Regions from separate parts of the Pseudomonas sp. NY11955 genome, predicted to be linked through region 4. Evidence: predicted binding sites of a transcription regulator. Region 4 holds the regulator's gene; each other region holds the start of a gene.
The links. The regulator FliA, encoded in region 4, starts transcription of late flagellar genes. The targets are predictions, from matches to a motif close to CTAAAGTTTNNNNNNNNNNNGCCGNTAA.
Positions count from the first base shown of each region.

Region 1: motA (flagellar motor stator protein MotA) is a predicted target of FliA. The motif match lies at 4,113-4,140, and genes of this name have one in related genera.
Region 2: ACNFBR_RS15255 (methyl-accepting chemotaxis protein) is a predicted target of FliA. The motif match lies at 5,978-6,005, and genes of this name have one in related genera.
Region 3: ACNFBR_RS12615 (flagellar protein MotY) is a predicted target of FliA. The motif match lies at 2,663-2,690, and genes of this name have one in related genera.

Region 1 is NZ_JBLUPS010000001.1:269,444-276,678, forward strand. Features, by position in the region: gene orn (oligoribonuclease) at 1-144, opposite strand, end outside; gene rsgA (small ribosomal subunit biogenesis GTPase RsgA) at 297-1,328, shown strand; gene ACNFBR_RS01230 (molecular chaperone Tir) at 1,463-1,942, shown strand; gene motB (flagellar motor protein MotB) at 2,141-3,193, opposite strand; gene motA (flagellar motor stator protein MotA) at 3,197-4,048, opposite strand; gene ACNFBR_RS01245 (HDOD domain-containing protein) at 4,179-5,714, shown strand; gene ACNFBR_RS01250 (rhodanese-like domain-containing protein) at 5,759-6,568, shown strand; gene asd (archaetidylserine decarboxylase) at 6,578-7,235, shown strand, end outside.
Region 2 is NZ_JBLUPS010000007.1:138,622-145,856, reverse strand. Features, by position in the region: gene pdxB (4-phosphoerythronate dehydrogenase PdxB) at 37-1,179, opposite strand; gene tusA (sulfurtransferase TusA) at 1,240-1,482, opposite strand; gene rlmM (23S rRNA (cytidine(2498)-2'-O)-methyltransferase RlmM) at 1,827-2,891, opposite strand; gene acnA (aconitate hydratase AcnA) at 3,117-5,858, shown strand; gene ACNFBR_RS15255 (methyl-accepting chemotaxis protein) at 6,035-7,235, shown strand, end outside.
Region 3 is NZ_JBLUPS010000005.1:377,602-384,836, forward strand. Features, by position in the region: gene ACNFBR_RS12600 (peroxiredoxin) at 117-719, shown strand; gene rnt (ribonuclease T) at 879-1,490, opposite strand; gene pyrC (dihydroorotase) at 1,550-2,596, opposite strand; gene ACNFBR_RS12615 (flagellar protein MotY) at 2,727-3,728, shown strand; gene ACNFBR_RS12620 (argininosuccinate synthase) at 4,150-5,367, shown strand; gene ACNFBR_RS12625 (hypothetical protein) at 5,439-5,921, opposite strand; gene ACNFBR_RS12630 (response regulator) at 6,291-6,911, shown strand; gene ACNFBR_RS12635 (PA3496 family putative envelope integrity protein) at 6,968-7,144, opposite strand.
Region 4 is NZ_JBLUPS010000015.1:90,938-98,172, forward strand. Features, by position in the region: gene flhF (flagellar biosynthesis protein FlhF) at 1-353, shown strand, start outside; gene fleN (flagellar synthesis regulator FleN) at 447-1,280, shown strand; gene fliA (RNA polymerase sigma factor FliA) at 1,277-2,017, shown strand; gene ACNFBR_RS23775 (chemotaxis response regulator CheY) at 2,125-2,499, shown strand; gene ACNFBR_RS23780 (protein phosphatase CheZ) at 2,520-3,308, shown strand; gene ACNFBR_RS23785 (chemotaxis protein CheA) at 3,321-5,558, shown strand; gene ACNFBR_RS23790 (protein-glutamate methylesterase/protein-glutamine glutaminase) at 5,605-6,735, shown strand; gene ACNFBR_RS23795 (flagellar motor protein) at 6,735-7,235, shown strand, end outside.

The DNA of each region.
Region 1 (7,235 bases), on a different contig from region 4:
GTGGATGGCGATCACCGGCCCTTCGGCCAGGGTGTTCAGCTGGCTGTCGGTAACGATGGTGGCCATTTCGATGATGACGTCGCTGTCCGGATCCAGGCCGGTCATTTCCAGGTCGATCCAGATCAGGTTCTGTGGGTTTTGCATGCAGGGGCTCCTCGTATAGGCCGTCATAGTAGCCTAGTGGCCCAGGCTCGCCCATTCACGGCACAAAGGTAAGCGCAATGGTCCAGCGCCTGGCGTGCTAAACTCCCTGCCGTTTTCAATGCCCTATCCTGGGCCTTTCTCACGGTACCTTCATGGCCAAACGCCAGCTCAATCGCCGCCAGAACTGGCGGATCGAAAAAATCCAGGGCGAGCGCGCCGCTCGCGCAGCCAAACGCGAGCAGCATGTACTGCAGGAACTGGAGGGCGGCGACCTGGGGCCAGAGCAACTGGGCCTGGTGATCGCGCACTTCGGCGTACAGGTAGAAGTGGAAGCCCAGGATGGCGAAAGCGCAGGCCAGGTATTCCGCTGCCACCTGCGCGCCAACCTGCCGGCGTTGGTCACCGGTGACCGCGTTGTGTGGCGGGCGGGTAACCAGGGCATTGGCGTGATCGTGGCGCAGATGCCCCGCAGCACCGAACTGTGCCGGCCGAACAACCACGGCCAACTGAAGCCGGTAGCCGCCAACGTCGACCTGATCGTGATCGTGTTCGCCCCAGCGCCGGAGCCGCACCCAAACCTGATCGACCGCTACCTGGTAGCTGCCGAGCACGCCGGTTTGCGCCCTTTGTTGCTGCTGAACAAGGCCGACCTGATCAACGAAGAGAACGGCCCTGGCCTGCATGCACTGCTGGATGTTTATCGCGAGTTGGGCTACCCGCTGCTGGAAGTATCGGCTCACCACGGCGATGGCATGCAGCGCCTGCAGCAGCAGCTCGACGGCCACATCAGCGTGTTCGTCGGCCAGTCGGGGGTGGGCAAGTCGTCGCTGGTCAACAGCCTGTTACCAGAGGCCGGCACCCGCGTCGGCGACCTGTCGGAATGGTCCGGGCAGGGTACCCACACCACCACCACCGCACGCCTGTATCACTTCCCCAATGGCGGCGACCTGATCGACTCGCCAGGCATCCGCGAGTTCGGCCTAGGCCATGTCAGCCGCAGCGACGTGGAAGATGGCTTCATCGAATTTCGCGACCTGTTCGGCACGTGCCGCTTCCGCGACTGCAAGCATGACCGTGAGCCAGGCTGCGCGCTGCTCAAGGCACTGGACGACGGACGTATCAAGCCGCAGCGCATGAACAGCTACCGCTCGATCATCGCCAGCCTGACAGAAGACAGCTATTGAGTGGTCGGCTGAGCAGAGCGAGCTGTAGGATTTTTTACCGCGACATGTAGGGCAATTCTGGTTTCTCCGTCAGCTATTGCCCAAACATCTGCTTTCCCTGATGGTCATGGCTTCTATCAGGGAGCGTAACCGCCATGCCGGTTCTTATCAGTTACCGCCACGAAGTGCGGCTCGACGCCTTCATCCTCAACGAGCGCCTGCTGCTCGAAGGCATCCCCACGCAAGTGGTGCAATTCGACTGCGACGGGCAGACCCATGACGACCTGTATGGCAGTTTCTGCCAACAGATGAACGATGCCACCCACTGGATCGGCGTGCTGCCAACCGATGCCGGCGAGGACTGGTGGACCGCCTGGCGGCTAGGCGCGGCAGCGATGGCCTGCCGCCGGGTGAGCTTCTTTCGCAAAGGGCCAGACGAACTGCCGGAGCACCTGAGCAAATGGCCAACCATGCGCGAACGTGCGCATATCGACCTGTTTGTGCGGGCTTACCATGACGAACGCACGTTCGACCGGGCCATGACCCTACCGCCGGGGCGTGGCTCTGGTACCGACAGGGACAATGCGGACTTCTTTCATGCTGATCTCAAGGCCAAGATCAGGCGGGGGTTCTGATGCAGTCGCAGCCAGTGGCACCGGCTGCGCCGGTGTTCGCGGCTAAAGCCGCTCCCGTAGGAGCGGGCTTGCCCGCGAAGAATCCAGCGCGGTGCATGGCACCGGCTGCGCCGGTGTTCGCGGGCAAGCCCGCTCCCACAGTGTTCGCGCAAACCTGCGGAGGCTGAGCAACACAGTTGCGCCCGCAAGATGCCGGGCTTACTGGTCCTTGGCCTCATCCATCTTCAACGTACCATCCTCGAAGATGTTCAGCTTCTGGCGTAGCTCACGCGGCTGCATCGGCGCCTGTTCGGTCTCGCCGCCCGCCCCCGAGGCAGTTGGCGCGGCCGGTGCAGCAGCCCCAGGCGCTGCACCACTGGCCGGCGGCGCGGCAGGCTCGGCGGCCGGCGTTTCCGGCGTACCCTGCTCGCCCTCAATGTTGCGCTGGGCCTTCTTGGTCAGCACGATGATGTCGATGCGGCGGTTGACCGGGTTGAACGGGTCCTTGCGGTCGAACAGCGACGACGAAGCGTAACCCACCACCCGCGCCACCTGGCCGTCCGGGTAACCACCGGCCACCAGTGCACGACGCGCGGCGTTGGCGCGGTTGGCCGACAGCTCCCAGTTGCCGTACTCGCCAGTGCCGGCATACGGCTTGGCATCGGTGTGGCCGCTGATGCTGATCTTGTTCGGCACCGCCTTGATGGTGTCGGCCATGGCCAGCAGGATGTCCTCGAAGTACGGCTGCAGGCGCGCGCTGCCGATGTCGAACATCGGCCGGTTCTCGGCATCCATGATCTGGATGCGCAGGCCGTCCTGGGTGATCTCGAACAGGATCTGGTCCTTGAACTTCTGCAGCTGCGGGTTCTCTTCCACCTTGTTCTGCAGTTCCTGCAGCAGCAGCTCCAGGCGCTCACGCTCCACCTGCTCGGCCATGGTCTCGACCTGGTCCTTGCTCAACTGGGTGGTGGACTCCTGCGTCGGTTCGGCCTTCACTTCCGGGTTGATGGTCTTTTCCGGTGCCAGCTCAGGTGAACCGCCCAGGTCGATGACATAGGGCGTGCCGCTTTCGGAAAAGCCGATCGGGTCCTTGAAGTAGCCGGCAATGGCGATCTTCTGCTCCGGCGTGGCCGTGGACATCAGCCACAGCACCAGAAAGAACGCCATCATCGCCGTGGCGAAGTCGGCGAAGGCAATTTTCCAGGCGCCGCCGTGGTGGCCGCCGCCAAAGCGCTTGACGCGCTTGACGATGATGGGCTGGTTGTTCTCCATGACTCAGCGACCGCGAACCGCTTGTTCCAGTTCGGCGAAGCTTGGGCGGTGCTTGGGGTACAGCACCTTGCGCCCGAACTCGACCGCCAGCGAAGGCGGCATGCCCGAGGCCGAAGCCACCAGCGAGGCCTTGATCGATTCGTAGAGGTTCAACTCTTCTTTGGCATCGTGCTCCAGGCACTTGGCCAACGGGCCGAAGAAGCCGTAAGCCGCCAGAATACCGAAGAAGGTACCGACCAACGCCGCACCCACGTGCATGCCGATGGCCGCCTGATCACCCTCGCCCAGCGAAGCCATGGTCACCACGATACCCAGCACTGCCGCGACAATACCGAAGCCGGGCATGCCGTCGGCGATGCCGGTCACCGCGTGGGACGGGTGCTCCAGTTCTTCCTTCATGCTCAGCAGTTCCATGTCGAACAGGCCCTCGAGCTCGTGCGGGGCCATGTTGCCGGTGGACATGATGCGCAGGTAGTCGCAGACGAACGCCGTCATGCGCTCATCGGCCAGCACCGTCGGGTACTTGGCGAAAATCGGGCTGGCGGCGGCGTCCTCGATGTCGGCCTCGATGGCCATCATGCCTTCGCGACGGCTCTTGTTGAGGATCTCGTACACCAGGCCCAGCACCTCCAGGTAGAAGGCATGGCTGAAGCGCGAGCCGAACATCTTCATCGACTTCTTGATGACGTGCATGGTCATGTGGCCAGGGTTGGCCTGCAGGAACGCACCAAAGGCCGCACCGCCAATGATCAGTACTTCGAACGGCTGGATCAGCGCCGCGATCTTGCCGTGGGAGAGCACGTAGCCGCCGAGCACGCTCGCGAATACGACGATGATGCCGATAATTTTAGCCATAGGTTCAAAGCACTTGCTGTCGTGGTCAGGGGAAGAGACGGGAGCTTTAAAACTCTTCTTCTACTTATCGGCAGAACTGCGCCAGACTATAGCCACTCAATGCGAAAAGCCAGTTCGGACTGATGTCAAAATGCCAATTGAAACCAAGGTGCCCGCTCAGGCCCCGCGTACGTTAGAGGCCTGGGTAAAGCTGCTCGAGAGTGTTCGCATCCCCGTGCCGAAGCCTAGCTACGACCGGGTAATGGCCGCCATCAACGATAGCCGCCGCTCGCTGCGCGATATCGCCGAACTGATGCAGGATAGCCCGGCACTGGTGCTGTCGGTGATGCGCGAAGCCAATCACCCCACCAATGCCAGCCTGGCCGAGCCCGCCGAAAGCCTGGAAGTCGCCCTCAACCGTCTGGGCCTGGAACGCACCGAACAGTTGCTCAAGCGCCTGCCGGCACTGCCCGTGGAGGAAATCCCGCCGGTGCTGTGCCAGTTCCAGATGATCAGCCAACATGCCGCGCAGCAGGCCAGCGGCCTGTTCGCCAGCCGCCTGGCTCGGCTCTGGCAGGAAATTCATTGGGGCAGCCTGCTGTTCCTGTCGCCTTTGTGGCCACTGGCACTGGCCTACCCCAAGCTGCTCGATACCTGGGAGCTGCGGGTTATCCACAAGGGTGAGGACGCAACTGGGGTGGAGGAAGAACTGTTTGGCGTGCGCATCATGGCGCTGTGCCAGACCATGGCCGAGTACTGGCGACTGCCACAATGGGTCACCCAGGGTTACCGCCTGCTGCTGGAAGAACGCGATCAACTGGCCCAGGTGCTGAACATCGCCCGCGACGAAGACCTGCTCAGCCAGCAACACCGCCTGGACGCCGAACCCGGCCTGCGGCGCTGGTTCAACCAGCCGGCCAATACCGTGTTGCTGGCCAACAACCTGGCCCTGGCGGCACAAGTCGGCTGGGACAACCCGCACCTGCTGCGCTGGCAGCTGCTGACTGCGCTGTACCTGCAAACCTCGCTGGAAGACGTGCAGCAGCAGGTGCACCAGCAGGCCGCCGCCAGCGCCCGCCGCCACGCTCGGCATGCCCTGTTCCACCCGGCCGAGGCGTTGATCTGGCCCTGGCACCAACGCCGCCCGCACCCGGACATGCTGGCCCCGCCTCCACCCAGCAGCGAAGACCTGGCACGCTGGCGCACGCTGTGCCAGGACCTGCTGGCCCAACCCAGCCCGTTCACCAACACCGTGCACCTGGCCACCCAGGCCCGCGAGGCCCTACTGGCTTGCGGCATGCAACGCATCATGCTGCTGAGCCTGGACAAAGCCAATGACTACCTGCGCGTCCAGCAAATTGCCGGCCTACCCAAGGAAGCCGGGGCATTGGCCCTGCAGGTGTCGCAGAGCAAGCTGCTGCAAAAGCTGTTGAGCCAGGCTGGGCAGCTGCGCATCACCCCGGAAAACCACAGCCAGTTCTCGGCCCTGCTGCCCGCCCCGCTGCGTGCCTTGTTCCGCAGCGAGCATGTATTGCTGCGTTCGCTGGCGGTGAACGACCAGGTGCTGATGCTGCTGGTGGCCGACCAGGGCTGCCGGCCCTTGGCCGATATCAGCGTGCAAGCTTTCGGCAAGACCGCACAATGTATCGAGCGGGCCCTGTCGGTGTTTGCCAACCGCAAGGGCTGAGGCTTGCGCTACAATCGCCCCTCTTTCCACACTGGAGACCGTGGATGACTGACTTTTCCGGCTTGCCTCTGGTAATCGAAGCCGCGGACCTGCTGCCACGCCTGGATTCGCCACAGCTGATCCTGGTCGACTTGAGCAGCGCCAACCGCTATGTCAGCGGGCATATTCCCGGCGCACGCTTTGTCGAAGGCAAGCGTACCCAGCTTGGCCAGCCGCCCGCGCCCGGCCTGCTGCCGGCCCTGGGCGACCTGGAAAAACTGTTCAGTGAGCTCGGCCACCGCGACGATGCCGTGTATGTGGTGTACGACGATGAAGGCGGCGGCTGGGCCGGGCGTTTCATCTGGCTGCTCGACGTGATCGGCCACACGCGTTACCACTACCTCAACGGCGGCATCCAGGCCTGGCCAGCCGACAAGCTGGTCACCGAAGTGCCCGCAATCGGCAGCAGGCCGGTGCACTTGCATCTGAACAACGCCCCTACCGCCACCCGCGAGTACCTGCAAAGCCGCCTGGGCGCCGATGACCTGGTCATCTGGGACGCGCGCGGGCCGCAGGAATTCAGCGGCGAGAAAGTGCTGGCAGCCAAAGGCGGCCACATCCCCGGCGCGATCAACTTCGAGTGGACCGCCGGCATGGACCTCAACGACCATCTGCGCATCCGCCAGGACATCGCCGAAGTCCTGCAGAAGCTGGGCATCACCCCCGACAAGGAAGTGATCACCCACTGCCAGACACACCGCCGCTCCGGCTTCACTTATCTGGTGGCCAAGGCCCTCGGCTACCCACGTGTAAAGGCCTACGCCGGCTCGTGGAGCGAATGGGGCAACCACCCGGACACGCCTGTAGAAGTTTAAGGAACCTGCATGAAATCCCGTTTGTTCATCATCAGCCAGTACCTGCTGCCGCATCACCTGCTGTCGCGGCTGGCCGGCTGCATCGCCGAGTGCCGCGTACGCTGGTTCAAGAACGCCTTCACCGCCTGGTTCGCCAAGCGCTACCAGGTCAACATGAGTGAAGCGCTGGTCGAAGACCTGAGCGCCTACGAGCACTTCAACGCGTTCTTCACCCGCGCCCTGAAACCAGGTGCTCGCCCGCTCGACGAAACCCCGGGCGCCATCCTGTGCCCGGCCGACGGCGCTGTCAGCCAGCTCGGCCCGATCGAGCACGGCCGCATCTTCCAGGCCAAAGGCCACGGTTTCAGCGCGCAAGAGCTGCTGGGCGGCGACCCGGCCATGGCTGCCCCATTCATGGGCGGCGAGTTCGCCACCATCTACCTGTCGCCCAAGGACTACCACCGCGTGCACATGCCGCTGGCCGGCACCCTGCGTGAAATGGTCTACGTGCCGGGTCGTCTGTTCTCGGTCAACCAGACCACCGCGGAGAACGTCCCCGAGTTGTTCGCCCGCAACGAGCGCGTGGTCTGCCTGTTCGACACCGAACGCGGGCCGATGGCCGTGGTGCTGGTCGGCGCAATGATCGTCGCCTCGATCGAAACCGTATGGGCCGGGCTGGTCACGCCGC
Region 2 (7,235 bases), on a different contig from region 4:
GCCCGCGAAGAAGCCAGCAAAGCCGCAAAAGTCCAATCAGACCAACACCCCACCCAAGGCGCTGACCAGTTGCGCCAACTGCGGCGACTCCCCGCGCAAGCGCACGGCCAACCCCTCGATCTCGCGCCGTGGCGGGTAGTGCTTGCGCAACTGGTCGAACGCCGCTCGCTGTAGCTGCGGGTCATCGCTCAAGCTACGGCGGAAATCGGCATCGTCGCGGCGCGGGTCGTACACGGCGCGGCACAGCGTGGCCAAGGCCCAGGCAGGGTCGCTACTGGCATCCAGTTCGATCTGCGCCAGCGGTGGTCGGGGCAGCAGGTCGGCCAGTTGCACCTGCTCGTCCACCCGCAGGAAGCGGCACAGCGCCTGGTAGATCTGCGCCGTGCCACGCTGACGGCCATCCAGGCTGTAGCCGGCAATGTGTGGCGAAGCCAGGGTGCACAGGTCGGCCAACTGCACATCGACCTGCGGCTCGCCCTCCCACACGTCCAGCACCGCATGCACGTCTTCGCGGTCCAGCAGCAGCTCGCGCAGGGCCACGTTGTCCACCACCGGGCCACGGCTGGCATTGACCAACCAGGCCCCCGGGCGCAACTGTGCGAGCTGCGCCTGCCCCAGCAGGTGCCAGGTCGGGTAATCGCCGCCGCGCTGCAACGGGGTGTGCAGGCTGATCACATCGCACTGTTGCACGATGGTTTCGAGGCTGACGTAGTCGCCGCCCTCGGCGGCCTGGCGCAGCGGGTCGCACACCAGCACCTTCCAGCCCAAGCCGTGCAGCACCCGCACCAGGCGGCCACCCACCTCTCCTGCGCCAACAACGCCGTAGACACGTTCGGGCAGCGCCACACCGTCCAGCTCGGCCAAGGTCAGCAGGCTGCCCAGCACGTAATCGACCACACCGCGGGCATTGCAGCCCGGCGCGCTGCTCCAGTGGATGCCGGCTTCGGCAAAGTAGTCCAGGTCCAGGTGATCGGTGCCGATGGTGCAAGTGCCGACAAAGCGTACACGGCTGCCTTCGAGCAACTGACGGTCGACTTTGGTCACCGAGCGCACCAGCAGGATGTCGGCATCCCTGACGCTGGCGGCATCGAGGCTTCGGCCGGGGTAACGGCGAATTTCACCGAAGCCCTGGAAGAAGGCATCGAGCAGCGGGATGTTCTCGTCGGCAACTATCAGCATGGCGCTCTCCTGTCTGGGGAACGCAGTGTAGGCGCTACGCTGGGCTTGATCCAGAGCGATTCAGTCGGCTTTTTTGCGGATCCAGTACAGGAAAGTGCCGGCGTCTTCTTGCTGCTGTAGCAGCTCGTGGCCAAGGAAGTTGCAGAACTTGGGAATGTCACGGCGGGTGGACGGGTCGGTGGCGATGACTTTGAGCAGGCCGCCGGCGGCCAGGTTACGCACGTGTTGGTGCAGCATCATTACTGGTTCTGGGCAGTTCAGGCCGGTGGCGTCGAGGACGGCGTCGGGGGTGAAATCGGTCATGGGGGGCTCCGCAAATGATCGCTATTGTCGCGCATAGCGCCGTTTCGACCAAGGGGCTGCAATGTAGGGTTGCGTGTGCATTGAGATCGAGCGCCGCCCGCGCGGCGCATCGCGAGCGAAGCTCGCTCCTACATTTGTTTCGGGCCAGTATCGCCTGTGGCGGTAGCGTGCGACCGCCTTGTTCGTACGACGCGATATCGCGCCATGCGCCAAAGGGTCGCGCGCCCTTGCCACAGGCATAATTGGCCCGAAACAAACGTAGGAGCGAGCTTCGCTCGCGATGCGCCGCGCGGGCGGCGCTCGATCTCAACACAATCCGAAATCTCAAGGCATGCACATAGCACTCAGCGCGGCTTCAAATCAAGCCGACGCAGGTGACAAGTCACTTCCTCCCGGTCGTGATACAGCTGCTTGCAGGCAATCGACACCCGAATCTTGCGCGCCTTGAACGTCGCCTCCATGCGATCAAGCAACCGCCGTACCTCGGCATAACGCTGCTTCATCGGCAATTTCAAGTTGACCACCGCCTCGCGGCACAGCCCCTCACCCAGCCAGGTTTCGATCAGCGAGGTAGTGCGCGCCGGCTTCTCGACGATGTCGCACACCATCCAGTCCACCGGCTGCTTCGGCTGCCAGGTAAACCCATCGGCCATCAGGTGCTGAACCAGCCCGGTATCCATCAGGCTCTCGGCCATCGGCCCGTTGTCGATCGCCGTCACCAGCATGCCGCGGCGCACCAGTTGGTAAGTCCAGCCACCCGGTGAAGCCCCCAGGTCGACGCCGGTCATGTCATCACCCAAGCGCTGCTCCCACTGCTCACGTGGGATGAACTGGTGCCAGGCTTCTTCCAGCTTGAGGGTCGAACGGCTAGGCGCCTCGCGGGGGAACTTCAGGCGTGGGATGCCCATGGGCCACAACGCACTGTTGTTGGCTGCAGCAACCCCGGCAAATACCCGCCGGCCACTGATGAAGCTGAGCAGCAAGCGTGGGCGGCTGGCGTCGTCGACCAGGCGGCCGGCCTTCTCCAGCGCCTTGCGCAGCGGCACTTCGAACTTGCGGCAAAAGGTGGACAACTCCTTGCCTTCGTTGCTGTCCAGCACTTCCAGCCACAGACTGCCGAACACCGGGAAATCGGCCAGTTGCGCCAACAACACACTGATGCGGTCAGTTTCCGGCAGCTCGATAAAACCACCACGGGCCCACTGCCGCGGGAAAATCAGCTGATTGAAGCGCAGCTCCCCCATCAACCGCTCGGCACCGCCCTCCTCGCTGCAGACAAACTCGGCGCTGGCACTTTGCGGCTTGCCTTTGGCATAGCCGGCAACACCCAGGCGGGCGGCATGTTCGCTGATTTCGGCGCAAACCTCACCCTCGAAACCGGGCCGGCAATGCATGAACAGGGTATTCATCTCTCACTCCACTACGGCTGGCGCACCACAGGCGCCGGCAGGGCGGCGATGATAAAGGAAGTTCGGAACCTGCGACACGCCCCGCCGGTCCAGAAAAGGGTCAGTTGGCCTAAACCGGTCTAACCTGACCATTCAGCCAGGTCCGTACCGTGCGGGCCGATACAGAGCGGTGCCACCGGCAACACCGTGAATCGTTGCCGGGCACCGGTGCAGAAGGAGTTGGCAATGCCCTCGCTCGATAGCCTGAACACCCTCAAGCCCCTCAAGGTAGGCGACCAGACCTACCACTACTTTAGCCTCACCGAGGCTGCCCGCCAGTTGGGTGACCTGCAGCACCTGCCCATGTCGCTGAAGGTGCTGCTGGAAAACCAGCTGCGTTGGGAGGACGGCAATACCGTCACCGGCGACGACCTGCGCGCCCTTGCCCAGTGGCTGCGCGAACGGCGTTCCGACCGCGAAATCCAGTACCGCCCGGCGCGGGTGCTGATGCAGGACTTCACCGGCGTACCGGCCGTGGTCGACCTGGCCGCCATGCGCGCCGCCATGGCCAAGGCCGGTGGTGACCCGCAACGCATCAACCCGCTGTCACCGGTCGACCTGGTGATCGACCACTCGGTGATGGTCGACCGCTACGGCACGCCGCAAGCCTTCAGCGAAAACGTCGACATCGAAATGCAGCGCAATGGTGAGCGCTACGCCTTCCTGCGCTGGGGCCAGAGCGCCTTCGACAACTTCCGCGTGGTGCCACCGGGCACCGGCATTTGCCACCAGGTCAACCTGGAGTACCTGGGCCGTACGGTGTGGACCCGTGAGGCCGATGGCCGCACCTATGCCTTCCCCGACACCCTGGTCGGCACCGATTCGCACACCACCATGATCAACGGCCTGGGCGTGCTCGGCTGGGGTGTCGGTGGCATCGAAGCGGAGGCGGCCATGCTCGGCCAGCCGGTGTCGATGCTGATCCCCGAAGTGATCGGCTTCAAGCTGACCGGCAAGCTGCGCGAGGGCATCACTGCCACCGACCTGGTGCTGACCGTAACGCAGATGCTGCGCAAGAAAGGCGTGGTGGGCAAGTTCGTCGAATTCTACGGCGATGGCCTGGCCGAACTGCCGCTGGCCGACCGCGCCACCATCGCCAACATGGCCCCGGAATACGGCGCCACCTGTGGTTTCTTCCCGGTCGATCAGGTCACCCTGGACTACCTGCGCCTGTCGGGCCGCCCCGAAGCGACCGTGCAACTGGTCGAGCAGTACTGCAAGGCCCAGGGCATGTGGCGCCTGCCCGGCCAGGAGCCGCTGTTCAGCGACACGCTGGCACTGGACATGCACGAGGTCGAAGCCAGCCTGGCCGGGCCAAAACGCCCGCAAGACCGCGTAGCGCTGGGCCAGGTCAGCCAGGCCTTCGACCACTTCATCGAGCTGCAACCCAAACCGCTGGCCAAAGAGGTTGGCCGCCTGGAAAGCGAAGGCGGCGGTGGTGTGGCGGTGGGCAACGCCGACCAGGCCGGCGAGATCGACTACAACCATCAGGGCCAAACCCACACCCTGCGCGATGGCGCCGTGGTGATTGCCGCGATCACCTCGTGCACCAACACCTCAAACCCCAGCGTGATGATGGCTGCCGGGCTGGTGGCAAAAAAAGCGCTGGAAAAAGGCCTGCAACGCAAGCCCTGGGTCAAGAGCTCGCTGGCGCCAGGCTCCAAGGTGGTCACCGACTACTTCAAGGCAGCCGGGCTCACGCCCTACCTCGACCAGCTTGGCTTCGATCTGGTCGGTTATGGCTGCACCACCTGCATCGGCAACTCAGGCCCGCTGGACGAAGCGATCGAGCAAGCCATCGGCAGCGCCGACCTCACCGTGGCTTCGGTGCTTTCGGGCAACCGCAACTTCGAAGGCCGCGTGCACCCACTGGTCAAGACCAACTGGCTGGCCTCACCGCCGCTGGTGGTGGCCTATGCCCTGGCCGGCAGCGTGCGCGTGGACCTGACCCGCGACCCACTGGGCTTTGGCAAGGACGGCCAACCGGTGTACCTGCGTGATATCTGGCCGAGCCAACAGGAAATTGCCGAGGCCGTGGCCAAGGTCGATACGGCGATGTTCCACAAGGAATACGCCGAAGTGTTTGCCGGTGATGCGCAGTGGCAGGCCATCGAGGTGCCACAGGCCGCCACCTACGTGTGGCAGGCTGACTCCACCTATATCCAACATCCACCGTTCTTCGACGGCATCGGCGGGCCGCCTCCAGCAATCGCCGACATCCACGGCGCGCGGGTGCTGGCGCTGCTGGGCGACTCGGTGACCACCGACCACATCTCCCCTGCCGGCAACATCAAAGCCGACAGCCCGGCCGGGCGCTACCTGCGCGAGCAAGGTGTGGAGCCACGCGACTTCAACTCCTACGGCTCGCGGCGTGGCAACCACGAAGTGATGATGCGCGGCACCTTCGCCAATATCCGTATCCGCAACGAAATGCTGGGAGGTGAAGAAGGTGGCAACACCTTGCACGTGCCCACTGGCGAGAAGCTGTCGATATTTGAGGCGGCCATGCGCTACCAGCAGGAAGGCACACCCCTGGTGGTGATTGCCGGCCAGGAATACGGCACCGGTTCGAGCCGCGACTGGGCAGCCAAGGGTACTAACCTGCTGGGGGTCAAGGCCGTGCTGGCAGAAAGCTTCGAGCGTATTCACCGCTCCAACCTGGTGGGCATGGGCGTGCTGCCGTTGCAGTTCAAGGCCGGGCACAACCGCAAGCAATTGGCGCTGACCGGCAAGGAGCAAATCGATGTGCTGGGTTTGAACGGCGCGCAGATTCGCCCGGGCATGAGCCTGCCCTTGCGCATTACCCACGAGGATGGCCAGCAGGAACAGATCGAAGTGCTGTGCCGGATCGACACCCTAAATGAGGTGGAGTACTTCAAGGCCGGGGGGATTCTGCATTATGTATTGCGCCAACTGATTGCTGGCTGAGGTGCCCGGCTGAGATTTTGCAGCGTCCTTGTAATCGAGCGCCGCCCGGGCCGGCGCTCGATTTCACAGGCACCATGGCGCCAACGACGAACCCCAAACCCAGGCAAATTAATTAATCATTCAATAAAACCCGCAGCTTGCCGATAACGGTCGAAAGCCCTGCGGACTATCAACCCATGCGTAACAACCAGCCGATTACCCAGAGAGAACGGACTTTCCCTGCCCAGCAGCGGTTGATCTCCACCACCAATGCCAAGGGTGTGATCACCTACTGCAACGATGCCTTCATCGAGATCAGTGGTTTCACCCGCGAGGAGCTGACGGGCGCGCCGCACAACCTGGTACGCCACCCCGACGTTCCGCCTGCCGTGTTTGCCCACATGTGGCAAACCCTCAAGCAGGGCCAGCCATGGATGGGTATCGTCAAGAACCGCTGCAAGTCCGGCGACCATTACTGGGTCAACGCCTACGTCACGCCCATCTTCGACAACAACCAGGTTGTCGGCTTCGAGTCAGTGCGGGTCAAGCCCACCGCCGAGCAAATTCGCCGCGCCGAAGCCCTGTACCAGCGCATCAACCAGGGCAAGCCGCCAGTGCCGCGCCGCGACAAGTGGCTGCCGGTACTGCAGGACTGGCTGCCGTTCATCCTGATCAGCCAGGTGGGTTTCCTGATCGGCAACTGGTTGGGGCATTCCTGGGGCTTCGCCCTGGCCGCCGGGCTGTCCGTACCGCTGGGCCTGCTCGGCCTGAGCTGGCAGCAGCGCGGACTCAAGCGCCTGCTGCGCCTGGCCGAACAAACCACCTCCGACCCGCTGATCGCGCAGATGTTCACCGACAGCCGTGGCGTGCAGGCGCGCCTGGAAATGGCCATGCTCAGCCAGGACGCGCGCATGAAAACCTGCCTGACCCGCCTGCAGGACAGTGCCGAGCACCTCAGCGACCAAGCGCGCCAGTCCGATGCCCTGGCGCACAAGAGTTCCTCGGGGCTGGAGCGCCAGCGGGTGGAGACCGAGCAGGTCGCCGCCGCGGTAAACCAGATGGCCGCCACCACCCAGGAAGTGGCCAACCACGTGCAACGCACTGCCGATGCCACCCAGGAAGCCAACCGCCTGACCAGTCAGGGCCGGCAGATTGCCGGGGAAACCCGCGAAGCCATCGAACGCCTGTCGGCGGCAGTGGGCGAGACCGGCCAGACGGTTACCCAACTGGCCAAGGACAGCGACGAGATTGGTGGCGTGGTCGATGTGATCAAAGGCATCGCCGACCAGACCAACCTGCTGGCGCTCAATGCCGCCATTGAAGCCGCGCGTGCCGGTGAAATGGGCCGTGGCTTTGCCGTGGTGGCCGATGAAGTGCGTCAGCTGGCCCAGCGTACCG
Region 3 (7,235 bases), on a different contig from region 4:
GTGTCGATGGAGTCGGCCTGTCATCAGAAGCCGTGTATGATGGTCGGCCTTTGTTGGATGTCGGGCAGGCTCGTCTGGCCCGGCAAACGGTTTTTCACCCTCATCAGGAGATTACAATGAGCGTACTCGTTGGTAAGAAAGCCCCCGATTTCACCGTTCCGGCCGTGCTGGGCAATGGCGAGATCGTCGACAGCTTCAACCTGGCTTCGGCCATCAAGGGCAAGTACGGCCTGGTGTTCTTCTACCCGCTGGACTTCACCTTCGTCTGCCCGTCCGAGCTGATCGCCCTGGACAACCGCATCCCTGACTTCCTGGCCCGTAACGTGGAAGTGATCGGCGTGTCGATCGACTCGCACTTCACCCACAACGCCTGGCGTAACACCCCGGTCAACAACGGCGGTATCGGTCAGGTGAAGTACACCCTGGCTGCCGACATGACCCACGAAATCTGCAAAGCCTACGACGTCGAGTCCGAAGGTGGCGTAGCCTTCCGTGGTGCCTTCCTGATCGACACCAATGGTGTTGTCCGTTCGCAGATCATCAACGACCTGCCACTGGGCCGTAACATGGACGAGCTGCTGCGCCTGGTCGACGCTCTGCAATTCCACGAAGAGCACGGCGAAGTCTGCCCTGCCAACTGGAAAAAAGGCGACAAGGGCATGAACGCTTCGCCAGAAGGCGTTGCTGCCTACCTGAGCGAGAACGCTGGCAAGCTGTAATTGCCGCGTGCATGAAAAAACCGGCCCTGGTGGCCGGTTTTTTTTGTGCCGTTCTGTGCCGGCCTGTTCGCGGGCGCGCCCGCTCCCACAAGTTCTCTGCATGCCTGAAGGCAAAGGTGAACCTGTGGGAGCGGGCATGCCCGCGAATGCTTTTTCAGATCAATCGTTGAAATCGCGCCAGCCGCCCATCTCTTTCCAGCGGTTGACGATGCCGCAGAACAGCTCGGCCGTCTTCTCGGTGTCGTAACGCGCCGAGTGCGCCTCACGCCCGTCAAAGTCGATGTCGGCGCTCTGGCAAGCACGCGCCAGAACCGTCTGGCCATAGGCCAGGCCCGCCAGTGTGGCGGTATCGAAGCTGGAGAACGGGTGGAACGGGTTGCGCTTCAGGTCATTGCGCGCCACTGCCGCATTGAGGAAGCCCAGGTCGAAGCTGCTGTTGTGGCCTACCAGGATCGCCCGCTTGCAGCCATTGGCCTTGAGCGCCTTGCGTACACCCCGGAAGATGTCGGTCAGCGCGCTTTCCTCGCTGACGGCCATGCGCAGTGGGTGGTCCAGCTTGATCCCGGTGAACTCCAGCGCGGCCGCCTCGATGTTGGCGCCCTCGAACGGCTCCACCCGGTGGAAGTAGGTGTGCTCAGGGAACAGGAAGCCTTTCTCGTCCATGCCGATGGTGACGGCGGCAATTTCCAGCAGGGCATCGGTAGCGCTGTTGAAACCACCGGTCTCCACATCCACCACTACCGGCAGGTAACCGCGAAAGCGCTCGGCCATCGGATGGCGCGAACCGCTGCTGCCCTGGGTGTCCAGGTCGTCTTCGTAGAGGTCTTCGCTCACGCGTTTTCCTCCAGCAGGCGCCAACGCAGTTTCTCACCCGCGCGCAGCGGGATTACCGTCTGCTCGCCAAACGGCAGGCTGTCCGGGGCGGTCCATTCTTCGCGAACCAGGGTAATGGTATCGGTGTTTGCCGGCAGGCCGTAGAAGGCCGGGCCGTGCAGGCTGGCGAAGCCTTCCAGCTTGTCCAGGGCATTGCGCTGTTCGAATGCTTCGGCGTACATCTCGATGGCGGCGTAGGCGGTGTAGCAGCCGGCGCAACCGCAGGCGGCTTCCTTGGCGTGACGGGCGTGCGGCGCCGAGTCGGTGCCCAGGAAGAACTTCGGGTTACCGCTGGTGGCCGCGTCCAGCAGCGCTACCTGATGGGTGTTGCGCTTGAGGATCGGCAGGCAATAGAAGTGCGGACGAATGCCGCCAACCAGCATGTGGTTGCGGTTGTACAGCAGGTGCTGCGCGGTGATGGTGGCACCGACGTTAGCCGGGGCCTCGGTGACGAACTGCGCGGCATCGCCAGTGGTGATGTGTTCGAACACTACTTTCAATGTGGGGAAGCGTTCGACCAAGCGGCGCATGTGCTCGTCGATGAAGCGCTTCTCGCGGTCGAACACGTCGATTTCGCTGCGGGTCACTTCACCGTGCACCAGCAGTGGCATGCCGACTTCCGCCAGCGCTTCGATGGCCGGGAAGATGTTGTCGATGCTGGTTACGCCCGAGTCGGAGTTGGTGGTGGCGCCGGCCGGGTACAGCTTGGCGGCGTACACGATGCCGCTGGCCTTGGCCGCACGGACATCCTCGGGGCTGGTGCGGTCGGTGAGGTACAGCACCATCAGCGGCTCGAAGCGGCTGCCGGCCGGGCGGGCGGCGAGGATGCGCTCACGGTAGGCGCCGGCCTCGGCGGCATTGCGCACCGGCGGAACCAGGTTGGGCATGATGATGGCACGGGCGAAGGTACGCGCCACATCGCCAACGGTGTGGGGCAGGACGGCACCATCGCGCAGATGGATGTGCCAGTCGTCGGGGCGCAGGAGGGTCAGGCGATCGGACATTGGGGATTCCAGGCGGGTCGAACTCAAGCCCCAATCCTACCGGAAAACCCTGGGGCGAGCACGGCTATCAAGTTTTCCGAGCGGCGTCCGATAGCCTGCAGGTAAGCCGTCAGAATTTGTGGAGCCGCCCGTGCGCCAGCGTTACCTAGCCCTGTTGACCCTGTTCGCCAGCCTGCCGGCCGGCGCACTGACTTTCCAGACGCGCATGGAGAACATTGCCTGGAAGGTCGAGGGTGATCAGTTCGAATGCCGCTTGATCCAACCGATCGACGGCTTTGGCAGTGGTGAGTTCGTGCGCCGGGCGGGCGAGCAGCCGGTGTTCCAGCTGCGTTCGGACAGCAACTTGCTCGGCACGGGCAGCGCCAGCCTGCTAGCGGCGGCAGCGCCGTGGCAACCTGGGCGTGGCGATATCAACCTGGGCAATGTGCGCATGGCCCGCAGCGGGGTGCTGTTCAGCTCATCCCAAGGGCAGGCCAGCCGCTTGATCAACGGCTTGCTCGACGGGCGCAGCACCGTGGTGCGCAACTACACCGGTGAGGCTGGCAGGCCGATGGAGGTGCGTGTGCTGCCGGTCAGCTTCGCCAAGGCCTACAGTGACTATCAAGCCTGTGCCAGTAAGCTGTTGCCGATGAACTACGACCAGGTGCGCCAGACTCAGGTGGGCTTCCCGGGGGGCGGCATCGAGCTGGACGAAGCGGCGCGTGCACGGCTGGATGTGATTCTGGATTACATGAAAGCCGACCCGACGGTGAACCACATCGAGCTCAACGGTCACTCCGACAACAGTGGCAACCGCCTGACCAACCGTGACCTGTCGCGCCGCCGGGCGTTGGCGGTGGCTGATTACTTCACGGCCCATGGTGTGAAGGAAGAGCAGATCACTGTGCGCTTCCATGGTGAGCGTTATCCGTTGGCGAAGAACAACAGTGCGGCGAATCGGGCGCGCAATCGGCGGGTGAATATTGAGCTGGATCGGGTTGAGGTGGTCCTGAAACCGGTGGAGCAGGCGCCGGTTGCAGCGCCTGCATCAGCACCAGCACCAGCACCAGCACCAGCACCAGCACCAGCACCAGCACCAGCACCAGCAGCACCAACCAGCCCGGCTGCTGCCGCGGTGGGCAAGGCACCCTGAGATTGGGTAGGCCCCGGGTGTTCGGCACAGCATCTCCAGCGCCTGTGAGATCGAGCGCCGCCCGCGCGGCGCATCGCGAGCGAAGCTCGCTCCTACATTTGTTTCGGGCAAGTATCGCCTGTGGCAGGCGTGCGCGACCGCCTTGTTCGTACGACGCGATATCCAGCCATGCACCAAGGCGTTCGCGCGTAAACCCCACAGGAATAATTGGCCCGAAACAAATGTAGGAGCGAGCTTCGCTCGCGATGCGCCGCGCGGGCGGCGCTCGATCTCATACGCGCCGAACATCTCAAGGCATACATCTCGTCGCCCCTACGAAAGTTCCTGTCGCTTTGTCGTCAGAAGCTGTCGCCCCACTGTAATTTTTTCTGCAGGGCCGTTAGAATCGATCCCTTTCCGTACAACCCCGTGGAGTGATGGCATGGCGGACGTAAAAAAGGTCGTACTGGCGTATTCCGGCGGCCTTGATACTTCGGTGATTCTCAAGTGGCTGCAGGATACCTACAACTGCGAAGTGGTGACCTTCACCGCTGACCTGGGTCAGGGCGAAGAGGTCGAGCCGGCTCGTGCCAAAGCCCAGGCAATGGGCGTTAAAGAGATCTACATCGATGACCTGCGCGAAGAATTCGTGCGTGATTTCGTGTTCCCGATGTTCCGCGCCAACACCGTCTACGAAGGCGAGTACCTGCTGGGTACTTCCATCGCCCGTCCGCTGATCGCCAAGCGCCTGATCGAAATCGCCAACGAAACCGGCGCTGACGCCATTTCCCATGGCGCTACCGGCAAAGGCAACGACCAAGTGCGTTTCGAGCTGGGTGCCTACGCCCTGAAGCCAGGCGTCAAGGTCATCGCTCCATGGCGCGAGTGGGACCTGCTGTCCCGCGAGAAGCTGATGGACTACGCCGAAAAGCACGGCATCCCGATCGAGCGTCACGGCAAGAAGAAGTCGCCGTACTCGATGGACGCCAACCTGCTGCACATCTCCTACGAAGGCGGTGTCCTGGAAGATACCTGGACCGAGCACGAAGAAGACATGTGGCGCTGGAGCGTCTCGCCTGAGAACGCCCCGGACCAGGCTACCTACATCGAGCTGACCTACCGCAACGGTGACATCGTCGCCATCGACGGCGTCGAGAAATCCCCGGCCACCGTGCTGGCCGACCTGAACCGTATCGGTGGTGCCAACGGCATCGGCCGCCTGGACATCGTCGAAAACCGTTACGTCGGCATGAAGTCGCGTGGCTGCTACGAGACCCCAGGCGGCACCATCATGCTCAAGGCTCACCGTGCCATCGAGTCGATCACACTGGACCGCGAAGTCGCTCACCTGAAAGATGAGCTGATGCCGAAGTACGCCAGCCTGATCTACACCGGCTACTGGTGGAGCCCGGAGCGTCTGATGCTGCAGCAGATGATCGACGCTTCGCAGGTCAACGTGAATGGCGTTGTGCGTCTGAAGCTGTACAAGGGCAATGTCACCGTGGTCGGTCGCAAGTCGGACGATTCGCTGTTCGACGCCAACATCGCCACCTTCGAAGAAGATGGCGGCGCCTACAACCAGGCGGACGCTGCCGGCTTCATCAAGCTCAACGCTCTGCGCATGCGCATTGCTGCCAACAAGGGCCGCTCGCTGCTCTGATTGTGGCTTTGTGCAATGAAAACCCCGGCTGAGGCCGGGGTTTTTTTATGCGTGCAGAAAAATCGGGGTGTTCAACTGTCGTGTTTCACAACATAGCCCTCCAGTGCACTGATCGAAAGCTGTGCGCACTGACGCCTATCCAGGTTGCAAAAGCGCCAGGTGCGCGCCGGCACAGGAGGCTGTGCAAGTGCGGACAAGAGTTGTTGTTCCATCATGTGATAGGCGTCGGGGCCGGAAAACATGAACGTGACGGGGTCGCCTTGAACCGCTTCGCAGGCTTCGTTACCCATTGCAGGCGCGGCCAGGCTGTTGGGTGCCAGCGAACAGTCGTCTGCGGTTGTGTCGGGTGTGGGGCTGTAAAACGACTTGTAGTTGAAATTGAGTGTCAGGAAGAACAGTGCTGTCAGAAAGAACGGGAAGCCCACCAGGAACCAAATGTAGAGCTTTTGGCTGGACTCGCTGAGAAACGGCAGTGTGGCAAGGGCGGAGGCTTCGATGACCCCCGCGAAGATGGCAATGATCGTCAGCGGGGCGACAGGTTGTGCTTGGGTCATGTGGCCGGCTCCAGCGGTTTTGACCATCTTTAACTTGCTGGGGTACTCGATTGAAGACAGGACTGTTTCCCTGGGCGGGAATAGTCGTCAAGACAGCTTGCCGCTTTACTTTTTCAACATGTTTGCGTTGGAAGTTTCTGCAGCCGAAGGTCAGTTTTCAACTGGTGAATTGTTGCAGGTGGGTGATACCGTTAATTCGGTAATAAGGAATTTGTTTGTTACAACGATAGTCATGGTGTGTAGGAGATTTCTGTAAGTGTTGTAAGTTTTGTCTGCCCATGAGTTTCGCCGGCAAATCGCCGCGCCAGCAAGCCTTCCGTCGGTTATCGTGGCGTGCCAAAGCAATAACAATGAATCAATGGATATCGCATGAATAAAGTGCTTATCGTGGATGATCACCCGGTCATACGCCTGGCCGTACGCATGCTGATGGAGCGGCATGGGTATGACGTTGTGGCTGAAACCGACAATGGGGTGGCTGCCTTGCAACTGACACGGCAACACCTGCCGGATATCGTGGTGCTGGATATCGGTATCCCAAAGCTGGATGGACTGGAGGTGATCGCCCGCATGGCGACTTACAGCCCGGGTAGCAAGGTACTGGTGCTGACGTCGCAGTCCCCGGGCAATTTTTCGATGCGCTGCATGCAGGCGGGGGCGGCGGGTTACGTGTGCAAGCAGCAGGAACTCACTGAGCTGCTTAGCGCCATCAAGGCCGTGTTGTCGGGTTACAGCTACTTCCCCAACCAGGCCTTGCATGCGTCACGCGGCAGGGGAGCGGGAAGCGAGATGGATATGGTCAACCGCCTCTCGGCCCGTGAAATGACGGTACTGCAGCAGTTGGCGCGAGGGCGTTCGAACAAGGAAATTGCCGACAGCATGTACCTCAGTAACAAAACGGTCAGTACCTACAAGTCGCGGCTATTGCTCAAGCTCAATGCGCAGTCGCTGGTCGACCTGATCGAGCTGGCGCAACGTCAAGGCCTCTGAAGGCCAGGCCTTGAAGCCTCCGGCCAGGAGGCTTTGCCAAGGCTACAGGTTCAGTACTACAGGTCGTAGTCGAAGTCGGCCAGCTGTTTTTGCAAGCGCCGCTCTTCCAGCATGTTATCGATGGTGCGGCGTTTGCTCAGATTGGTCTTTGCGGTTTCCACCTGGGGTTCCGCGTCATCGTCTGCGGCAACGAAATCATCTTCGATCGACAGGTCGTCTTTATCGGTACTCATGAGTCGCTCCAAGCCAAGGGGCCATTGGCCGTCCTTATAACCAGAAAGCAGACGCTGGTAAAAAAGATTTTTTCAATCGCCGTGAGTGGTT
Region 4 (7,235 bases):
TGGCCGGGCGTGGCATTGCCGCGAAGAACTACCTGGTGCTGGCCACCACCAGCCAGAAGCAGGTGCTGACCGCCGCCTACCACAGCTACAAACGCTGTGGCCTGGCCGGCTGCATCCTGACCAAACTCGATGAAACGGCGAGCCTTGGCGATGTGCTGAGCCTTGCCATCAGTCATGAACTGCCCGTGGCCTACCTGACCGACGGCCCGCGCATTCCTGACGACCTGCACCTGCCACGGGGCCACCAGTTGGTGACCCGGGCGGTGAATGTGCAGCAGCAGGACGAGCCCAGCGAAGAGGCCATGGCCGACATGTTCGCTGATCTCTATCACAACCCACGGCGAGCGGGTTGAGCATGAAGCGTGTGCAAAGTAGCTATGCCAAGGGGCACGCAGAATTGCCCTACGTGTGGCCTGAGTCCCAGCGAGACAAGGTAAAGAACAGACATGGGTAGCATGCATCCCGTACAGGTGATCGCCGTGACCGGTGGCAAAGGTGGCGTCGGCAAGACTAACGTTTCAGTGAACTTGTCCCTGGCGCTGGCCGAGCTTGGCCGCAGGGTCATGCTGCTGGACGCCGACCTGGGCCTGGCCAATGTCGACGTGTTGCTGGGCCTTACGCCCAAACGCACCCTGGCCGATGTCATCGAAGGGCGCTGCGAGCTGCGTGACGTGATGCTGCAGGGGCCCGGCGGTGTGCGCATCGTGCCGGCGGCCTCGGGCACCCAGAGCATGGTGCACCTGGCCCCGGCCCAGCATGCCGGGCTGATCCAGGCGTTCAGCGAAATCGGCGACAACCTCGATGTGCTGGTGATCGATACCGCTGCGGGTATCGGTGACTCGGTGGTCAGCTTCGTTCGCGCCGCCCAGGAAGTGCTGCTGGTGGTGTGTGACGAGCCTACCTCGATCACCGACGCCTACGCCCTGATCAAGCTGCTCAACCGCGATTACGGCATGAATCGTTTCCGCGTGTTGGCCAACATGGCGCAGAGCCCGCAAGAAGGGCGCAACCTGTTCGCCAAGCTGACCAAGGTCACCGACCGCTTCCTTGACGTTGCCCTGCAGTACGTGGGCGCCGTGCCGTACGACGAGTGCGTGCGCAAGGCGGTGCAGAAGCAGCGCGCTGTCTACGAAGCCTTCCCTCGCTCCAAGTGTGCGCTGGCCTTCAAGGCGATTGCGCAGAAGGTCGACAGCTGGCCGCTGCCGGCCAATCCGCGCGGCCACCTGGAGTTCTTCGTCGAGCGCTTGGTGCAACCCACCAGCGCGGGACCCGTGCTATGAACGCCAGCGGCTTCAAGATGTACAGCCGGGCGGCGAAAGACGCCCAGTATGAGCTGATCGAACGCTACGCCCCGCTGGTCAAGCGCATTGCTTACCACTTGCTGGCGCGCTTGCCGGCCAACGTGCAGGTCGAGGACTTGATCCAGGCCGGCATGATCGGCCTGCTGGAAGTGGCCAACAAGTACGACGCCAGCAAGGGCGCCAGCTTTGAAACCTACGCCGGCATCCGTATCCGCGGGGCCATGCTGGACGAGGTGCGCAAAGGCGATTGGGCGCCGCGTTCGGTCCACCGCAACACCCGTATGGTCAGTGACGCGATGCGTGCGGTTGAAGCCAGAACGGGCCGCGACGCTAAAGATCATGAAGTTGCTGCCGAACTCCAATTGAGTCTCGATGATTACTACGGGATCTTGAACGATACCCTGGGCAGCCGCCTGTTCAGCTTCGACGACCTGTTGCAGGACGGCGAGCACGAAGGGCTGCATGAGGATGGCGCCAGTGGCCATGTCGAACCTGCGCGTGGCCTGGAAGACGAGCGCTTCCAGGTTGCCTTGACCGAGGCGATCGCCAACCTGCCGGAGCGCGAGCGCCTGGTGCTGGCGCTGTACTACGACGAAGAGCTGAACCTCAAGGAAATCGGTGAGGTGCTGGGTGTCAGCGAGTCGCGGGTCAGCCAGTTGCACAGCCAGTGTGCCGCGCGTCTGCGCAGCCGCCTGGGGGAATGGCGGGCGCGTTGAGCCCGCTGTCGTTGCAGTCGTTTTCCACGTTGTACCGAATTGAATGAGTGCGTGCTCGGTAGGCCGAGCGCGTTTGAGACTGCTTGGAGGTCTAATTGGACAAGAACATGAAAATCCTCATCGTTGACGACTTTTCGACGATGCGGCGGATCATCAAGAACCTGTTGCGTGACCTGGGCTTCACCAACACCGACGAAGCCGATGACGGCACCACGGCGCTGCCGATGCTGGAAAACGGCCACTACGATTTCCTGGTGACCGACTGGAACATGCCGGGCATGTCCGGCATCGACCTGCTGCGTAAAGTGCGTGCCAGCGACAAGTTGAAAAGCATGCCGGTACTGATGGTGACCGCTGAAGCCAAGCGTGACCAGATCATCGAAGCGGCCCAGGCCGGCGTCAATGGTTACGTGGTCAAGCCGTTCACCGCTCAGGTGCTCAAAGAAAAGATCGAGAAGATCTTCGAACGCGTCAACGGCTGAGTCACGTCAGGGGGCGCGCCATGGATTCATCACAAACGTCTTTGGGCGAGTTCGAATCGACCCTGAAGAAGCATGCCCAGGAGTTGGTCGAAAGCCTGGAGCGGGGCCGTTTCGGCGAGGCGGTGCAGCTGATTCACGAGCTGAACCAGACCCGCGACCGCGGCCTGTACCAGGAAGTCGGCAAGCTGACCCGTGAGCTGCACAGCGCCATCGTCAGCTTCCAGATCGACCCGACCATACCGCAAGCCGAAGAGGTGTCGCAGATTACCGACGCCACCGAGCGCCTGTCGTATGTGGTCAAGCTGACCGAAGGCGCGGCCAACCGCACCATGGACCTGGTCGAGGAAAGCACCCCGGTGCTCAACGACCTGGCCAGCGAGGCCAAGGCCTTGAGTACCGATTGGCAGCGTTTCATGCGCCGCGAAGTGGCTGCGCCGGAATTCCGTGATCTGGTCAAGCGTGTCGACAGTTTCCTGACGCACAGCGCTGAAGGTAACCGCAAGGTCGCCGGCCACCTCAATGACATTTTGCTGGCCCAGGACTATCAGGACCTGACCGGCCAGGTGATCAAGCGCGTTACCAGCCTGGTGACCGAAGTGGAAAGCAACCTGCTGAAACTGGTGCTGATGGCTAGCCAGGTCGACCGTTTTGCGGGCATTCAGCATGACCACGATCAATTGCGCGCAGAAAAAGATCGAGAAAAACATCCGACTCGGGGTGAAGGTCCGCAGATTCATGCCGATAAGCGTGAAGACGTCGTGTCCGGTCAGGACGATGTCGATGATCTGCTGTCCAGCCTGGGTTTTTAAGGAGCACGTTTGATGAGCTTCGGCGCCGATGAAGAAATCCTCCAGGATTTCCTGGTAGAAGCCGGCGAAATTCTTGAGCAACTGTCCGAGCAACTGGTCGAGCTGGAAAGCCGGCCCGACGATGCCGACCTGCTCAATGCGATCTTTCGCGGTTTCCACACTGTAAAAGGGGGCGCCGGCTTCCTTCAGCTGAACGAGCTGGTGGAGTGCTGCCATATCGCCGAGAACGTGTTCGACGTCCTGCGCAAAGGTGAGCGCCGGGTCGACGCGGAACTGATGGACGTAGTGCTCGAGGCACTGGATACGGTCAACAGCATGTTTGGGCAGGTGCGCGAGCGCGCCGAAGTGACCCCGGCCACCCCCGAGCTGCTGGCGGCGTTGTCGCGCCTGGCCGAACCGGGTGGGGCGCCAGCTGTTGCAGCGCCGGCGCCGGTTGCCGAGGTGGCGGTGGCGGCCCCGGCCGAGGCCGAGGAGCAGCACCAGGACATCACCGACAGCGAGTTCGAACAGCTGCTCGATTCACTCGATGCGGTCAAGGCACAAGCCGCGGCCGACGAGCAGATGCAGGGCGAGGCCGTCAGTGGCGGCGGTGACGAAATCACCGACGCCGAGTTCGAATCGCTGCTCGACCAGTTGCACGGCAAAGGCCAGTTCAGTGTCGAGGTCGCTGCGCCGCCGGCCGCCGTCAGCGCCGAACCGCTCAGTGACGAAATCACCGACGCCGAATTCGAATCGCTGCTCGACCAGCTGCACGGCAAGGGCACCTTCCAGGCCGACGCCTTGCCGGCCGCCAAAGCGCCGGTGCCGGCACCTGTCGTGGTTGACGACAGCGTCGCCAGCGATGAAATCAGCGAACACGAGTTCGAAGCCCTGTTGGACCAGTTGCACGGCAAGGGCAAGTTCGGGGGCGATGTCGCCGCTGCCGAAGCCCCGGCTGCGGCCAGCGTGCAAGCGCCAGCTGCCGCCAAGGTCGACAGCCAGCCGTTGGCCAAGCCAGCCGCCGCGCCCGCGCCGGTCAGCAAGCCTGCTTCCGCACCGCGCGCACCAGCGCCGAGCGCCGACAAGCATGCCGTCAGCGAGGCAGAAACCACCGTGCGCGTCGATACCGCGCGCCTGGACGAGATCATGAACATGGTCGGCGAACTGGTTCTGGTGCGTAACCGCCTGGTGCGCCTGGGCCTGAACAGCGGCGACGAAGCCATGTCCAAGGCCGTGTCCAACCTCGACGTGGTCACCGCCGACCTGCAGACCGCGGTGATGAAAACCCGCATGCAGCCGATCAAGAAAGTGTTCGGCCGCTTCCCGCGCCTGGTCCGCGACCTGGCTCGTCAGTTGAAAAAAGAGATCAACCTGGAACTGGTCGGTGAAGAAACCGACCTGGACAAGAACCTGGTCGAGGCCCTGGCCGACCCGTTGGTGCACTTGGTGCGCAACGCCGTCGACCACGGTATCGAGATGCCCGATGAGCGTGAAGGCTCTGGCAAGGCGCGCACTGGCCGCGTCGTGCTGTCGGCCGAACAGGAAGGCGACCACATCCTGTTGTCGATCTCGGACGACGGCAAGGGCATGGACCCCAACATCCTGCGTGCCAAGGCCGTGGAAAAGGGCCTGATGGACAAGGACGCCGCCGAGCGCCTGAGCGAGTCGGATTGCTACAACCTGATCTTCGCCCCTGGCTTCTCGACCAAGACCGAGATTTCCGATGTGTCGGGCCGTGGTGTGGGCATGGACGTGGTGAAAACCAAGATCTCCCAGCTCAACGGTTCGATCAACATCTTCTCGGCCAAGGGCCAGGGTTCGAAGATCGTCATCAAGGTGCCGCTGACCCTGGCGATCATGCCCACCCTGATGGTGATGCTGGGCAACCAGGCATTTGCCTTCCCGCTGGTCAACGTCAACGAAATCTTCCACCTCGACTTGTCGCGTACCAACGTGGTCGACGGCCAGGAAGTGGTGATCGTGCGCGACAAGGCACTGCCGTTGTTCTACCTCAAGCGTTGGCTGGTGCAGGGCCAGGTGCACGAAGAGCAGCACGAGGGCCACGTGGTGATCCTGTCGGTTGGCACCCAACGCATCGGCTTTGTCGTCGATCAACTGGTTGGCCAGGAAGAAGTGGTAATCAAGCCGCTGGGCAAGATGCTGCAGGGCACCCCGGGCATGTCCGGGGCCACCATCACCGGTGACGGTCGCATCGCGTTGATTCTCGACGTCCCGAGCATGCTCAAGCGTTACGCCGCGCGGCGTATTTGATTTCGGTGGCGCACCCTGGCGGGTTGCGCCGCCTAATGGAGTGTTTATGGCAGTCAAGGTCCTGGTGGTGGATGATTCCGGTTTCTTCCGCCGCCGCGTCTCGGAAATCCTCTCGGCGGATCCGACGATCCAGGTAGTGGGTACCGCGACCAACGGCAAGGAAGCAATCGACCAGGCGCTGGCGCTCAAGCCGGATGTCATCACCATGGACTACGAAATGCCCATGATGGATGGCATTACCGCCGTGCGGCACATCATGCAGCGCTGCCCGACGCCGGTGTTGATGTTCTCTTCGCTGACCCATGAAGGTGCCCGCGTCACCCTCGACGCGCTGGATGCCGGCGCGGTGGATTACCTGCCGAAAAACTTTGAAGACATCTCGCGCAACCCCGACAAGGTCAAGCAACTGCTGTGCGAGAAGGTGCACACCATTTCCCGCAGCAACCGCCGGATCGGCAGCTATGCCAGAACGGCACCGCTCAGCACGCCTGCGCCTGTAAGCAGCCACGTGCCCGCCAGCACCCTGGCCAGCCAGGGGCAGGCGCGCCCGGCTGCGCCTGCGCGTGCAGCAGCCCCGGCCCCGGCGGCCTCGCACTCACCAGCCCCCAAGCGCAAACCCTACAAGCTGGTGGCCATCGGCACCTCCACAGGTGGCCCGGTCGCTCTGCAGCGGGTGCTGACCCAATTGCCTGCCAACTTCCCGGCGCCGATCGTGCTGATCCAGCACATGCCGGCGGCTTTCACCAAGGCCTTCGCCGAGCGCCTGGACAAGCTGTGCCGCATCAGCGTCAAGGAAGCCGAGGACGGCGACATGCTGCGCCCGGGTCTGGCGCTGCTGGCTCCCGGTGGCAAGCAGATGATGATCGACGGTCGTGGCACGGTGAAAATCCTGCCCGGTGACGAGCGCCTGAACTACAAACCGTGCGTGGACATCACCTTCGGTTCGGCGGCCAAGTCCTACGGCGACAAAGTGTTGTCGGTGGTGCTCACCGGCATGGGCGCCGATGGCCGCGAAGGCGCGCGCCTGCTCAAGCAGGGTGGCAGCACGGTGTGGGCCCAGGATGAAGCCAGCTGCGTGATTTATGGCATGCCCATGGCCATCGTCAAGGCCAACCTGGCCGATGCGGTGTACAGCCTGGACGAGATCGGCAAGCACTTGGTGGAGGCGTGCGTCTGATGGACGTCCTCAGCCTCATCGGCCTGATCCTCGCCTTTGTTGCCATCGTCGGTGGCAACTTCCTCGAAGGCGGCCATGTCGGGGCCCTGATCAACGGCCCGGCCGCACTGATCGTGTTGGGTGGCACACTGGCGGCGGCGTTGCTGCAGTCGCCGCTGTCGTCGTTCAAGCGCGCCTTGCAGATTTTGCGCTGGATTCTCTTCCCGCCACGGGTCGACTTGGCGGGCGGCATCGACCGCGTGGTGAACTGGAGCCTGACCGCACGCAAGGAAGGCCTGCTGGGCCTGGAAGGGGTAGCCGACAGCGAGCCCGACCCGTATGCGCGCAAGGGCTTGCAGCTGTTGGTGGACGGCGCTGAGCCGGAAGCCATCCGCAGCATCCTTGAGGTCGACTTCCTGACCCAGGAAGGCCGTGACATCCAGGCGGCCAAGGTATTCGAAAGCATGGGCGGCTATGCGCCGACCATCGGCATCATCGGTGCGGTAATGGGCCTGATTCAT